2 regions of the Aminobacter sp. BA135 genome follow, and region 1 is predicted to be linked to the other one. Evidence: riboswitches for the same ligand, from Rfam matches in the RefSeq annotation. Region 1 holds a riboswitch; the other holds the start of a gene.
What was found. A riboswitch is a leader RNA that binds a small molecule or an ion and turns the genes downstream of it on or off. The one in region 1 is predicted to bind cobalamin.
Positions count from the first base shown of each region.

Region 2: another riboswitch for cobalamin. It lies ahead of metE (5-methyltetrahydropteroyltriglutamate--homocysteine S-methyltransferase); the one in region 1 lies ahead of SLT36_RS13630 (CbtB domain-containing protein).

Region 1 covers NZ_CP139572.1:2,807,395-2,814,733, reverse strand. Annotated here, with positions in the region: gene SLT36_RS13670 (GcvT family protein) at 1-49, shown strand, start outside; gene SLT36_RS13665 (creatininase family protein) at 119-922, shown strand; gene SLT36_RS13660 (tyrosine phosphatase family protein) at 919-1,422, opposite strand; gene cobD (threonine-phosphate decarboxylase CobD) at 1,419-2,477, opposite strand; gene cbiB (adenosylcobinamide-phosphate synthase CbiB) at 2,476-3,441, shown strand; gene cobO (cob(I)yrinic acid a,c-diamide adenosyltransferase) at 3,452-4,069, opposite strand; gene cobU (bifunctional adenosylcobinamide kinase/adenosylcobinamide-phosphate guanylyltransferase) at 4,069-4,578, opposite strand; gene SLT36_RS13635 (CbtA family protein) at 4,571-5,347, opposite strand; gene SLT36_RS13630 (CbtB domain-containing protein) at 5,364-5,540, opposite strand; cobalamin riboswitch at 5,576-5,772, opposite strand; gene SLT36_RS13625 (gamma-glutamylcyclotransferase) at 5,840-6,529, opposite strand; gene SLT36_RS13620 (DUF1624 domain-containing protein) at 6,651-7,339, shown strand, end outside.
Region 2 covers NZ_CP139572.1:5,188,486-5,195,824, forward strand. Annotated here, with positions in the region: gene SLT36_RS25210 (AraC family ligand binding domain-containing protein) at 1-223, opposite strand, end outside; gene SLT36_RS25215 (transposase) at 453-770, shown strand; gene SLT36_RS25220 (OmpW/AlkL family protein) at 1,034-1,693, shown strand; gene SLT36_RS25225 (cytochrome P450 family protein) at 1,790-3,022, shown strand; partial or broken gene SLT36_RS25230 (cytochrome P450) at 2,989-3,276, shown strand; cobalamin riboswitch at 3,551-3,750, shown strand; gene metE (5-methyltetrahydropteroyltriglutamate--homocysteine S-methyltransferase) at 3,867-6,197, shown strand; gene SLT36_RS25240 (DUF982 domain-containing protein) at 6,918-7,166, opposite strand.

The DNA of each region.
Region 1 (7,339 bases):
CTCGCTGAAGCCGATGTACGATCCCAAGGCCGAACGCGTGCGCATGTAGCCGCCCCTTACAAAATCGCCCGCGCTGACATATTCAGACGGAGGCGAATTCATGCGGCGAGGCCGGGCAGTGACGAAAAAGCAGCGACGCGTCTGGTGGGGCGACTTCAAGGCGGCCGATTTCGCCGGTCTCGATCCGGAAATGACGATCGCCGTCATCCCTGTCGCGGCCATCGAGCAACACGGCCCGCATCTGCCCGTCTCGACCGACCTTTCGATCATGGAAGGCATGCTGGCCGAGACCTTTGCCCATCTGCCTGACGATCTCGACGCCCGCTTCCTGCCGATCCAGGCAATCGGCAAATCCGACGAGCACATGCAGGCACCCGGCACGCTCAGCCTGCCGGCCAACATGCTGGTCGACGCCTGGACCGAGCTCGGCGCCGCGATCGCCCGCGCGGGCATCCGCAAGTTCGTGTTCGTCACCTCGCATGGCGGCAATGAGGAGGTGATGGGCATCGTCTCGCGCGAACTGCGGGTGCGCTTCGACGCCCTGTCGGTGCGCTCGAGCTGGGGCCGCTTCGGCACGCCCGACGGCCTCTACCTTCCTCGCGAGATCCAGCTGGGCATTCATGGCGGCGATGTCGAGACCTCGCTGATGCTGCATTTCCGCCCGGAACTGGTCGAGATGACCAGGGCCCAGGACTTTGCCTCCAGCTTCGAGCGCACCGAGGCCGAATTTGACCTGCTGCGCTCACATGGCCCACATGGCTTCTCGTGGATCGCGAGCGATCTCAACCCGCATGGCGTGGTCGGCAATGCGCTTGCTGCGACTGCCGAGAAAGGCCGGCTGACGGCCGCCCATCAGGCCAAGGGCTTCGTCCGCCTGCTGCAGGACATCCGCAAGGCCCGATTGGCCGACTGGATTGCCTAGACCTTGAGCCCGAATGGCACGCCCTCGAAACAGTCGGTGCCGCGTCCGATGGCGGTGATCGCCGTCACCATCCGCCCGTTGCGTCCCAAAATCTGGTCTGCCACCGCAATCAGCCGTGGATTGGGCGTCGCCGTTGGTGAAAGTCTCCGCAACAGCAGGGCAAGCTCCGTCTCGTCGCGTGACGGATCGAATGCCGCAGCGATGATGTAGGCGGATGCCGTCGACCGGCTCACACCAGCCCAGCAATTGATCGCCAGCGGCCGCGAGCGGTCCCAGGCACGGGCGAAGTCGAGCAGCTGCCGCACATGCGCCTCGCCGGGCAGCGTCATGCCGTCCTGCTCGGCCGCTATGTCGTGCATGTTCATCAAAAGGTGGTGCTCGGGGCGGATCGACACTGGCCGCGTCATTTCCGTTCCTGCCGACAGCAGCGAGACAAGCCGCTCCGCGCCGATGCGCGCTACTGTCTCGTCGACCTTCGAAAGCGGGCAGACAAAGATCACCGCGCCGCCTCCTTCCTAGCCGTTTCCCGGTCCTGCGCCCAGTCACCCAGCGCCACGTCAAGCCGCCGCCACTCGACCTCATGACTCGGCAGGCCGCAGCGCAACTGGGTCGGTCGATCGGCGAAACAGCGCACCAGGACACCCTCGCGCCCCAGCGCCTTGAACAGCCCGGCGGCGTCGGCAATGTCGACATGGCGGAACAGCGACGTGCCGCCGGTGACGATCACGCCAGCGCCGGCAAAGGCCTGGTCGAGACGATGCGCGGCATGCGCCAGCGTCGTCCGCATCTCACGCTGCCAGTCAGCATCCGACAGCGCCTTGATGCCGTATTCGAGCGACGGCACGGCCACCGACCAGGGCCCGAGCTCTTCCTCCAGTCGACCGGCAATATCCGGGTGGGCCAGCGCGAAGCCGAGACGGATGCCGGCCAGCCCGTAGAACTTGCCGAAGGAGCGCAGCACCACGAGGCCACCCTGCTCGACGTCGCCGGCAAGGCTCTGCGCCTGCGGGCCGACATCCATGAACGCCTCGTCGACGACCAGAAGTCCACCGCGGGCGTGCAGGCCAGCGGCCAGTTCAAGCAGCTCCTTGCGCTGCACGACACGGCCGTCGGGGTTGTTCGGATTGACCACGACGGCGAGGTCGGCGTCGAAAAGCTGCCCGAAATCACGAGTTTCGGCCACCTGGTGACCGGCGATCGCAGCGGCGCGGGCGTGTTCCTGGTAGGTCGGCCCGAGCACGAAGGCACGGCCGGGCCGTACCAGCGAGGCGATGCGCGGCAAAAGGATCTGCGTGCCCGGCGCCGGCACCACATGGGCGGCCGACGGCGCACCGTAAGCAGTGGCGGCAACGGCTGCGAGGTCGCGCGCCCGGCCCGGCTCGGGCAGGCGTGACAAGGCTGTGGCAGGCAGCTCGAAAAGCGGATAGGAGTTTGGATTGATCCCGGTCGACAGGTCGACGAATGGTTCGGGCGCTCCCGGAAACAGCGCCCTCGCCCGTTCCAGGCTGCCGCCGTGGTCCACGGTCCCTGTCCTACGTCCTGCAAGAAGCGTCATGTCTTTTCCGCTCGCCTTCCTGTCGCTTCTGGTTGAACTCGGTCTCGGCTACCCGGACCGGCTTGTCCGCAAGATCGGCCATCCGGTGATCTGGATCGGCAAGCTGATATCCTTTCTCGACACCAGCCTCAACCGAGCCACCGATACCGACGCCCTGCGCCGCATCTGGGGTGTGGTCGCCCTCTTGGTCATTGTCGTCGTGCCCGCCACGATCGCTTTCGCGCTCGAACGCCTCTTCGGCCTGTTACCTCTAGGCATGCTGCTCACCGCCATCGCCGCCTCCAGCCTCGTCGCCCAGCGCAGCCTCGGCAGCCACGTAAAGGCGGTTGCCGACGCACTCGACAGCGGCGGTATCATTGCCGGCCGCAAGGCCGTGTCGCAGATCGTCGGCCGCGATCCCGAGCGGCTTGACGAAGCAGGCGTCTGCCGCGCGGCGATCGAGAGCCTGGCCGAAAATTTCTCGGACGGCATTACCGCACCTGCCTTCTGGCTCGCCATTGGCGGCTTTGCCGGCGGTGCCGCCTACAAGGCCGCCAACACCGCCGATTCGATGATCGGCCACCGCACCAGCCGCCATGAAGCCTTCGGCTGGGCCGCCGCCCGTTTCGACGACCTCATCAACCTGCCGGCCTCACGCCTGACAGCGCTTGCCATCGTGCTCGCCGCCTTCCTCGTGCCCGGCGCCGACCCGAAGGCCGCCTGGGAGGCCGTCTGGCGCGACGCCCAAAAACATCGTTCACCCAATGCCGGCTGGCCCGAGGCCGCCATGGCCGGCGCGCTCGGCCTCGCCCTTGCCGGCCCTCGCGCCTATGGCGGCGTTTTGGTCGAGGACGCCTTCATGGGCGCGGGCGGCCGCCGGGACGCCAATGCGCGCGATATCCGCGCAGCACTACGCCTCTACTGGACCGCCGACGCCATCCTGGTCGGCGCCATCGGCCTGATCGGCTTCGCCATCTGGCTCTGACACAGCGGCGCTAGAACTCGATTCCCTTCTGAGCCTTCACGCCGGCCGAGAAGTGATGCTTGGTCGCGCCCATCTCGGTGACAAGGTCGGCAGCCTCGACCAGCGCCGGCTTGGCGTTGCGGCCGGTGACCACGACATGCAGGCCCTCGCGACGGTTCTTCAGCGTCGCGACCACCGCCACCAGATCGAGATAGTCATAGCGCAGCGCGATATTGAGCTCGTCGAGCACGACAAGCGAAATTGTCGGGTCGGCCAGCAGTTCCTGCGCCTTTGCCCAGGCTGCTTCGGCGGCGGCGATGTCGCGCTTGATGTCCTGCGTCTCCCAGGTAAAGCCCTCGCCCATCGTGTGCCAGACGGCGCGGTCGCCGAAGGCGGCGAATGCGTCCTGCTCGCCCGAATGCCAGGCGCCCTTGATGAACTGCACGACGCCAACCCGCTGGCCATAACCCAGCATGCGCAGCGCCAGACCGAATGCCGCGGTCGACTTGCCTTTGCCGGGACCCGTGTTGACGATCAGCAGCCCCTTCTCGACGATGGTCTTGCCGGCGACCTCGGCATCCTGAACCGCCTTGCGCTTGGCCATCTTGGCGCGGTGGCGTTCGGCTTCCTGCTCGTCGATCGTCTTCATCATTTCACCTTCATCGGCAGGCCGGCGACAAGAAACAGCACCTCTTCGGCCACGGCCGCTACCTTCTGATTGAGCCTGCCGGCATCGTCACGAAAACGGCGGGCCAGTGCATTGTCGGGCACGATGCCGAGCCCGACCTCGTTGGAGACCACGAACCACGGCCCGCGCGGTCGCGACAGTGCCTCGACGAGCGCCGCACATTCGGCCTCGACGTCATGATCGGCCAGCAGATGATTGCTAAGCCAAAGCGTCAGGCAATCGACCAGAACAGGCGCGCCATCGGGCAGGCTGGCGAGCGCGCCGACCAGATCCAGCGGCGCGTCGAGCGTCCGCCAGCCCTCGCCGCGGCGTCCCAGATGGATCGAAATGCGCTCACGCATCTCGTCGTCATAAGCCTGCGCCGTGGCAACATAGGTCCACGGCGCAGAAAAATGGGTGATGAGCCGCTCGGCATGCGCGCTCTTGCCGGAGCGCGCGCCGCCGAGCAGGAAGGTCAGCTTCTCAGGCAAGGCGGCCGTTCAGCGACGGCGCCGGTTCGCTCATGAAGCGGTTGCGCACATAGCCCGCCACCGCACCCAGAACGACCCAGAACACCAGATTGGTGATTGTGACGGCGACGACGAAGCTGTGGTGCAGGTCTGCCGGAATCGGCGACTCGTGGCTTTCCGGTTGCGGTGCACCGACGATGTGCGGCGCAACGATCAGCGCGACGCCGAGTATCGCCAGCGGCAGCGACTGCTTGAAGGCGATCAGCGCGAGACCCGCTGCGGTGGCGACGACGGTCAGCGTCCACCAGATCTGGCGTGCGCCAAGATCGGCGGCCGGCATCGCCGGCAGCTCTGGCGGCAGGCCAAGACCGGGAGCCAGGGTAAACACGGCAAAGCCGGCAAAGCCCCAGAACACGCCCTGGCGCCAGTTGGCGATGCCACCGGCAAACTCGGAAACGGCGACCAGGATCAGGCCGAAAGCGATGCCGCTGACAATATTGGCGAGCGCCGAATAGGCAAAACGTTCAGCGCCGTCGGCCGGAGCCCATGCTTCTTCCTCGGCTGGCGCCGCAGTCTGTGCCGCCGTGGTTTCGGCGCCGGCCGCAGGGGCGTTCGCCTCAGTGCCGGCAACTGGTGCCGCGGCGTGCTCATGGCCGCCGCCGGCGTTCTCATAGGTCTCCGCCTTGAGGATCAGCGGGACGGTTGCATAGGTCTGGAGTGCAGCAAGGACCACGCCGGCCAATAGCCCGCTGATCGCCGCGATGAACACGACGTTTCTGAAGATGGACATTGTTGGATCGCCTTGGTTAGTGGCAGGGGAAAGCCATCGAGTGGCGATAGTCGTGGGCAGCGTTGTGCACCACGTCCATATGCGAGAACCCGAGGAAGCCAACAACGAAAAGGCCGAGCAGCGCGGCAAGCGCCAGCTGCATGCTACGCGACTGCGAAGAGACGTCGGTGCCGAGAGCAGAAACAGTGTTCATCGTAAGTCCTTTCGCCCTCCACCCGAGGGCACAGAGATAAGTGCCTGTCGCCGGCAGGTCTCCTGGCTTGCGGATCGGCACCCTTCCCCGCCTTCCCGAAGCAAGCTTCAGTGGCATTTGGGGAGAGCTAACCGCATACAGTTGCGGGGGCAGCCACGGCTTCGGACCTTCAAATGGCCCTTACCGCATTCCCTCTTGATTCCGTTACGGAACCGACGACGCCGCAACTATAGAAACAAATGGCTTGGGCGGCAAACCAAATTCCGACGCCGCCGCGCTCGAAAGCGGCGTTCCGGCGATCATCCGCGGGCCACGATTCGCTCGGCCACCAGATGCTGGAGCCGCCACAGATGCCGGTCGTGGATCGCCCGCTGCTCGAGGTTGCTGACCACATTATAGAGGTAGTCCGCAGCCGAACCCCAATGGCCGCATGTCGTCGCCAGTCGCTCCGCCACCGCGTCCTCGCCCAGCGCGCCGGCATAGGCGTGGCCTTTGCGGTTGATGACGAAGGCGAGCGCGGTCAACGGACCTTCATCGGTGGCGAGATTCAGCCAGCGCGGCTTGTAGGTGGAGGGTTTCAGCGTCATCTCGCGGCGAAACAGCTTGTCCAGCTGCTCGCGGCGGTCGCCGTCCGTCAGCCTGAGCGCCACGCCCTTGCACTGGCCGCCACGATCCATGCCCATCATCAGTCCAGGCTCAGCCTTTGTGGCGCGCCAGCGGGTCATGTTGATGCAGAACGAACGGTGCCAGCCGCGTGCCAGCGCCACCCTTTCGTCGGTGTGCTCCACCTCGGGTTTCCAGATCAGCGATCCATAGGCAAACAGCCACAACGGACCATTGCCAGGGCGCGCGGCAAGCGTCTCGTCGATCATCACCTCATAGTCGGCGTCGTCGAGATGCATCGCATCGGGGTCGGGGCCCGTGTCGGCGACCTCGCGATGGCAACGCGCCACCAGCTCTTCGGTCAGCGCCATCTTTCGTCCGCTCATGCCCGCCCCATCAATTGCTTAACCCTGTGCACGACAGACAGTTCTGCTCTCTTCCGCCCCGCTTCAACCATGATAGTGCTGCATGGGCGCTGCAACACCCGAAAACGCAGAAGCGAACAACATGACGATGCAACTGGACCCAGACCAGATCAAAGCACCTTCTCGGCGCGTATCGGTCATCGACATCGCCCGCGGCGTAGCCCTGATCGCCATGGCGATCTACCACTTCGCCTGGGACCTCGAATTCTTCGGCTATGCCGATCCGGGCATGACCGCCTATGGCAACTGGAAGCTGTTCGCGCGCTGCATCGCCTCGAGCTTCCTGTTCCTCGTCGGTGTCAGCCTGGTGCTGGCACATGCCAAGGGCATCCGCTGGCCCGGCTATTTCAGGCGGCTCGCCATGGTGGCGGCGGCGGCACTGCTGATCACCGTCGCCACCTGGTTCGCCACGCCCGACACCTTCATCTTCTTCGGCATCCTGCATCATATCGCGCTCGCCAGCGTGCTTGGCCTCGCCTTCCTGCGCGTCCCGCCGGTGCTGACGCTGATCGCCGCCGCTCTGGTGATCGTAGCACCCCAGTATCTGCGCTCGGAGGCGTTCAATCACCCCGCCCTGGTCTGGATCGGCCTTTCCACCGCCAACCCGCGCTCCAACGATTTCGTCCCGCTGTTCCCCTTCTTCGGCGCGGTGCTGGCTGGCATCGGCGTCGCCGGACTGGCGCTCAGGGCAGGCCTGATCGAAAAGATGGCGCGGCTTCAGCCCGGCGCCTGGTCGCGCCCCCTCTCCTTCTTCGGTCGCCACAGCCTTGC
Region 2 (7,339 bases), 2.4 Mb from region 1:
CACCTCGGCACCAGACATTATGGACGCCTCGCTCGATCAGCCCGATTAGATACTCGTTGTGGACATGCTTGGAGAAATCCTGCCGGTGATAGTCCGCCGCCAGGTAATCGAGCCCGCCAAGGACATCGGTGTGCTTCATCACCGCACGATTGCGCGGCGGCCGGCCCGGGGGTTCAGAACGGCCACGCGCCTTTTCGTCGCATTCTATGGCGGTATCGGCCACTTGATGGTCAATCCAGGTCGGTCATCACAACGATATCGTGCTCTCGTAGCGAATTTCAAACCGAAGCAGGATTAATTGCCGCCCGAAGAGGGGCCTGCTGCGGGGGGCAGCGATTGGCGGGATTAATCGTGTTTCAAGCTTGGGATGTGGACCCGAGCGACGCGTGGCCGGATGGCCGATATCGAGAAGGAGACCAAGCGCTATCCCCCTCCGATCTGACGCATGAGGAATGGTCGCGGATAAACCGTTCCTGCCGGGCGCGGCCAAGACCGGGCGGCGCGTGGTGACGGACCTGCGCGAGGTCTTGAACGCGATCCGCTACATGGCCCGATCGGATGGCGGCTGGCGCATGCTGCCAAAGGATTTCCCGCCCATATCGGTCGCGGTCGAGACGCCTTACGGACATGCCCACGGACTGCGCCAAATGGCTGGAACGTTCCCCGGCCTGACGGCGAAGCAGCAGGCGCCGATCAAGGCGCTGAACGCAGAATACGCCAAAACTCGAAGCCGAGGACGAGCGTGCCAACGAACTGCCGGCCGGTGTTGACGAACGGCTACCCGGGGCGGCTACAGCTGCACTCATTGTCGGATCTTCGACGAAGTCGGACATGAGACACAGCGCTATCAGAATGATCGCGTTGTTTTGCAATGATTTTCTCATTTGGCACGACACATGCGGGGGCTATCGCGCATGAGCGCTCCGTCAATCTCGATTGATGCGAGCAGGATTCAATCAAGGCGCAGTGCGTCGCTTCTGAAGATCAAGGAGAGAAAAGTATGGCGAGAGCGCGAATTGGCGTGGCGCGGGCAATGACAGCGGCTGTCGTCCTCATCGTTGCGGGACAGGCCGGCGCGGCAGATGTTCATCAAGCCGCGAGCGTCCCGCAGGCAGAAGCCTGCGTCGCGGAAGCGCCAAGCCCCTGGCAGATCCGCCTGCGTGCGTTGGGGGTGATCACCGAGGATTCGGGCTATGTCAATGCGGTGCCCGGCTCCGGTCTTTCGTATTCGAACACCGTGACGCCGGAACTCGATATCTCATATTTCTTCACGGACAACATCGCCGCCGAACTCATACTCGGCACTACCTATGCCAACATCGATGGCCAAGGTGCGATCGGCGGGCTGGGCAAGGTCGGCAAGGTTTGGCTGCTGCCGCCCACGCTCACATTGCAGTATCATTTTACCGATTTCGGCGCCTTCAAGCCCTATGTCGGCGCCGGCGTGAACTATACGATCTTCTATCATCAGCAAGTCGGCAGCGCCGATGATCTCAAGGTCAAGAACACATTCGGCGCCGCGCTGCAGGTTGGATTCGACTACATGGTAGATCAGCACTGGGGCGTCAATTTCGACGTGAAGAAGCTTTTCCTTGAGCCCGACTTCGACGTCACTGTCGCCGGCACCAAGCTCACAGGCAAGGCCAAGCTCGATCCCTGGTTGATAGGCGCAGGTCTGACCTACCGCTTCTAAGGACGAACCACGCTGAAAGGGGCACTTTTCGAAGTCCGCGCGCGGATCATCCGTGCCGAGAAGTGGACCCGCGCTGGTCTTGAAGGAGTTGTTGGCATGCGCGTAGAAAACGATCATTGCGACGTGATCGGTGTGCCGGCCGCTCCCACGCAACTTGATCGTCTTTCTTCTGCGATTCTGCAGCAGGGGGGGATGGCGCGAGTGTCGCTGCCAGGCGATGTGGTGACCTGGGCGGCAGGCCGTCACCAGACGCTCAGGCAGATGCTTTCCGACCAGCATTTCAACAAGGACTGGCGACAGTGGCGGGCGCTGCAGGACGGCGAGATTCCCGAGGATCATCCGCTGATCGGGATATGCAAAGTGGACAACATGACCACGGCGCACGGCGCCGATCACCGGCGCTTGCGCGGCCTGCTGTCCAGCAGCTTCGCGCCCAGTCGTATCGCCTTGCTGGCGCCACGGATCGAACAATGCGTCGATCGACTCCTGGCCGAGATGGCGCAGCGCGGCGGCAGTGCCGATCTGATGTGCGAGTTCGCCGCTCCGCTGCCCACCAACGTGATCGCCGAACTGTTCGGTTTGCCGGACGAACAGCGCGAAGAGATCGTCGCGCTCACCTACAGCCTGGCAAACACCTCCGCCACAGCCGAAGAGGTGCGACAGACGCGGCAGCGCATCCCGGAGTTCTTCCGTCGCCTGATCGCGCTCAAGCGGGGCCAGCTCGGCGATGATCTGGCTTCGGCCCTGATCGTCGCGCGTGACAATGGCGAGCTCGTTTCCGACACCGAGCTCATCGACATGCTGTTCATGGTGCTCTCTGCGGGCTTCGTGACCACCGCCGGCGTCATCGGCAATGGCGTGCTGGCATTGCTGACGCATCCGCAGCAACTGCACCTGGTGCGCAGCGGCCAAGTTCCGTGGTCACAGGCGATCGAGGAGATCCTGCGCTGGGGCAGCTCAGCGGCCAATCTGCCGTTCCGCTATGCCACCCGGGACGTGGAGATCGACGGATGCATGGTCCGCCGCGGCGATGCCGTCCTGATGGCGTTCCATGCGGCGAACCGGGACGAAAAGGCCTTCGGTCCCGGCGGCGACAGGTTCGATGTCACCCGGCGGCACAACCCGCATTTGTCGTTCGGCGAGGGGCCGCATTCCTGCCTGGGCGCTGCGCTGGCGCGCCTGGAATTGCGCTGCGCCTTCCCCGCGCTGTTCGGGCGACTGGAGGATCTGGCGCTGGCCATCGCCGCAGAGGACGTCGTCTACATGCCGTCTTATGTCATTCGCTGCCCGCAGCGCCTGCCGGTCACCTTCCGCCCTTCCGTCGCTTAGCGAGTGCGGCATTCACCCCGGATTCGGTGATTCTCGGTTCGCCGAGGCGGCTGGTCTCGCACGAGGGGGGCGAGCATGCCCGGTTACGCACGATCGTGGCGCCCGCCTTCAGCAACCACAGGGTGAAGGTGCTCGCGCGGCAGGTCGAGGCGATCGCCACACAGTTGTTCGAGACGCTGGCGGCCCAGCCCCAGCCCGGCCGACCTGAGGCGCCACCTCTCCTTTCGCTGCCGGCCATGGTCATCAGCGCGCTGGAATGCGCAAGCACGCCGAGCGAAGCCGAGCGGGGAACAAATACCGGGATTCCCGGCGGACCGTGACGACCTGGCCCGACTTTACGCCCTTGAGCCCGGCAACCTCGATCTTATCCGGCGTCGCCGATGGGGACGAGGACCTCTCCGAGCCTGCATTGATGAGAGGCCGCATCGTATGCAGCTTTGGGCGAAAGAGACCGATCAGCGCAAGGGCATTATTCGCATCATCACATAAACATCTCGTTATATGTATTGACAAGGAGCGAAGCTGCTGTGATTGTGCGCATGTCGTGGTTCTCCGCGCGGCACTGCCGTAGCGGAGCTAAGAGGGAAGCCGGTGCGATGCCGGCGCTGCCCCCGCAACTGTTAGCGGCGAGCCAAGCCCATTGGTGTCACTGAGGCGAACGGCCTCGGGAAGACGGGCAGAGGCTTTGACCCGCGAGCCAGGAGACCTGCCACGACGAACAACGTCCACGGGCGGGGTGTCTCGGAGGTCGCGGTAGCCCGGCTTCGTGCCGCCTACTCGCGCGTTCCTTGTCCCCACGCCCCAACCATCGGGGTATGGCATGACTGTCTCTCAACAAATTCCAGTGGCAACGCTCGGCGTACCGCGTATCGGTCGACGGCGGGAACTGAAATTCGCGCTTGAAAGCTACTGGTCCGGAAAATCTCCCGCAGCCGACCTGCTCGCGACGGCGAAGGCGCTACGCGCCGCTAGCTGGAGGGAGCAGCACGATCGCGGCGTGTCGAAAATCCCGTCCAACGATTTCTCGCTTTACGACCATGTGCTCGACACCGTCACCATGGTCGGCGCCGTGCCGGCACGATACGCCTGGACTGACGGCGAGGTCCCACTCGATACCTATTTCGCCATGGCGCGCGGTAACCAAGGTCAGGCCGCGGATTGTGGACATGCCGGTGACGAGCATGCGGCCAACGGGCATGGCCTTGCCGCAATGGAAATGACCAAATGGTTCGACACCAACTATCACTACATTGTGCCGGAACTCACGGACGATCAGAGCTTTGCCCTCTCGTCGGCGAAACCGGTCGATCATTTCCTCGAGGCCAAGGCGCTCGGCATCCACACTCGCCCGGTCCTGCTTGGACCGGTTACCCTTCTCAAGTTGGCGAAGTCACCTGAGGAAGGTTTCAACCCTATCGCGCTCCTGCCACGGCTGCTGCCCGTCTACGAGGAGCTCCTGCGGAGGCTGAAGCTCGCGGGAGCCGATTGGGTGCAGATCGATGAGCCGGCGCTCGTGGTCGATCTGGTTCCCAACGAACGGGATGCGCTCCAATTCGCCTACTGCCGGCTGTCAAAAGCAGCACCCGAGTTGAAGATCATGGTCGCTACCTATTTCGGATCGCTGGGAGACAATCTCGAGACCGCAATTTCTCTGCCCGTGGCGGGACTGCACGTCGATCTCGTGCGCGCTCCAGAGCAGTTGGAGACCGTCGGCCGGCTCGCGCAGAAGGAACTTGTGCTCTCGCTCGGGCTGATCGACGGCCGCAACGTCTGGCGCGCGAACCTGCCTGCCATACTTGACCGCATCAAGCCGATCGTCGCCGGCTGGCCGTTGGACCGCGTGGAGATCGCCCCGTCCTGCTCGATGCTGCATGTGCCGGTCGACCTGGACATGGAGACGACACTCGATGCGGACGTGAAATCGTGGCTCGCCTTCGCGGCGCAAAAAACCGACGAGCTGGTCGTGCTCGCCCGTGCCCTGGCTGAAGGCCGGGACGCGGTCGCCGCCGAACTAGAGGCGTCGGCTGAGGCTGCCGCCGCTCGCGCGACATCCGCTAAGGTGCATGATCCGCTCGTCGAAGGTCGGGTCGCCAGCATCAAGGTCGCCATGACGCGGCGGAAGAGCGCATTCGACGTGCGCTCCAAGCTTCAGGGCGACACGTTTGGCTTGCCATCCTTCCCCACCACGACGATCGGCTCCTTCCCGCAAACAGCCGAGGTTCGCAAGGCGCGGGCAGCCCATGCCAAGGGCGAGCTGAGTTACGTCGACTATGAGGCCTTCCTGAAAAAAGAGATAGAAGCCGCCGTTCGCTGGCAAGAAGAGATCGGACTCGACGTGCTGGTCCACGGCGAATTCGAGCGCAACGACATGGTGCAGTATTTCGCTGAGCAGCTCCGCGGCTTCGCCTTCACGCAACACGGCTGGGTGCAGAGCTATGGCTCGCGCTTTGTGCGCCCCCCGATCATCATTGGCGATGTGTCGCGACAACAGCCGATGACGGTACACTGGTGGCGATATGCCCAGTCGCTGACGCCGAAGCCGGTGAAGGGCATGCTTACCGGCCCGGTGACGATCCTCAACTGGTCCTTCGTCCGGGACGACCTTCCGCGCTCAGCCGTCTGCCGCCAGGTCGCGCTCGCCATTCGCGATGAAGTGAGCGACCTCGAAAAGGCCGGCGCCAGGATGATCCAGATCGACGAAGCCGCACTGCGCGAGGGCTTGCCGCTGCGCGAGGCCGACTGGCAGGCCTATCTCGACTGGGCCGTCGAATGCTTCCGGCTGGCGTCAACAGCGGTCGGCGATGCGACCCAGATCCACACCCATATGTGCTACTCCGAGTTCGGCGATATTGTGGACGCGATTGCCGCAATGGATGCCGATGTGATCTCGATTGAAACCTCGCGCTCGCAGATGGAACTGCTCGATACGCTCCGAACCTTCAAATATCCGAACGAGATCGGTCCTGGTGTCTATGACATTCACTCGCCGAGGGTCCCGGAAGTGGGCGAAATTTCCAAACTCATCATGCTTGCGCGCGATCGATTGCTGGATGGCCAACTGTGGGTGAATCCCGACTGCGGTCTCAAGACGCGCAGATGGGAGGAGGTCCGCCCTGCCCTGATGAACATGGTGGCTGCGGCACGCGCAATTCGGGAAAAAGCGCAGACCGCGTAGGGCTCGGTGCCCCTCGCCGGCGGTGAGCGGCAACGCCACACACCGGGCAATCTTGGGGTGAGTCCATCCGGCGCACCCAAGGCAATCGAGCTGCCCGTGACGAAGCGCCTCGGCAACCTTGGCCTGGCCGGGGCCCTTGTCATGGCGCGTCGAAGTCAGCTGTTCCAGAGGCCGCCGTTGGCGGGCGATCGAAGGAGGCTTGGGCCTCAAATGAGCCGGCCAGAAACGAGAAGGCTCTCCGCCAGCCCGTTTCGGATTATTCCGGATTGGGATAATCGAAATCACTATCGTCTCCCCGACCTTGATCGCCGAAACCCCGTTCCCGACCATCGGGAGAGGCATCGGCGATCACGCGGCGCCGGTCCGCGGAGCGTGTTCGGGAGATCGGATGCAGGGCCAAGCTGGGGGAAGGTTCATACGGTACTTCCGGAGACTGTTGAAGCGGCATCGACGCTCCGCCATCTGCACCGGGCCAATTCCCGCTCGATGGCTCTGTCTGCCTCTGGCTGCAATCACGATCACCGCGACGGCGAAGCCGAGCGGCCGCAGCTGGCACGCGGACCCCTTCTGTTTTGATGGTCAAGATCCGGCGCCGGACCAGGAAAGCCGTCGCGGAAATTGCGGGGTTAGCTTGCTCCTGGCCGATGCCGGCAAAGGTGTTCGGACCGCGCTCAATAGCGATGTGCAGACGGCCGAAATTCACGAGCGGCGTCCCAAGTCTCAATCACTGCGCAGAATGCGTGCTTCGAGTGCGGCTGCGACGAAAGCTCGTCGAGCGGCTGGGGGATGGGTCTTACCGCGTAAAACCTGCAGACAGGTGTCCATCGCTATTCTGCGTTTATCGGTCTCATGATGCAGATCCCGCAGCAAGATAGCGGCCGCGTCGTTGACGTCGAACACGATACGCTCCGAGCTGCGGCGGCTAACCTGAACAACGACTGGCCTCTCAAATCTGATCAACCCGGTCATCCCCCTCCTCCACAGCCACTATGCGGCAAATAGCCCGGATCGCATTTCTTGACTCAGCCGAACGCGACCGCTGCACCTGCGCCATTGAGCCTGGCCATTGGCGGGCAAGCGATCGCCATGAGCTGCGTCCGGCCATGGTCAGCTTGCGTGCGATCTGCGGTTGTGCAGTCGAT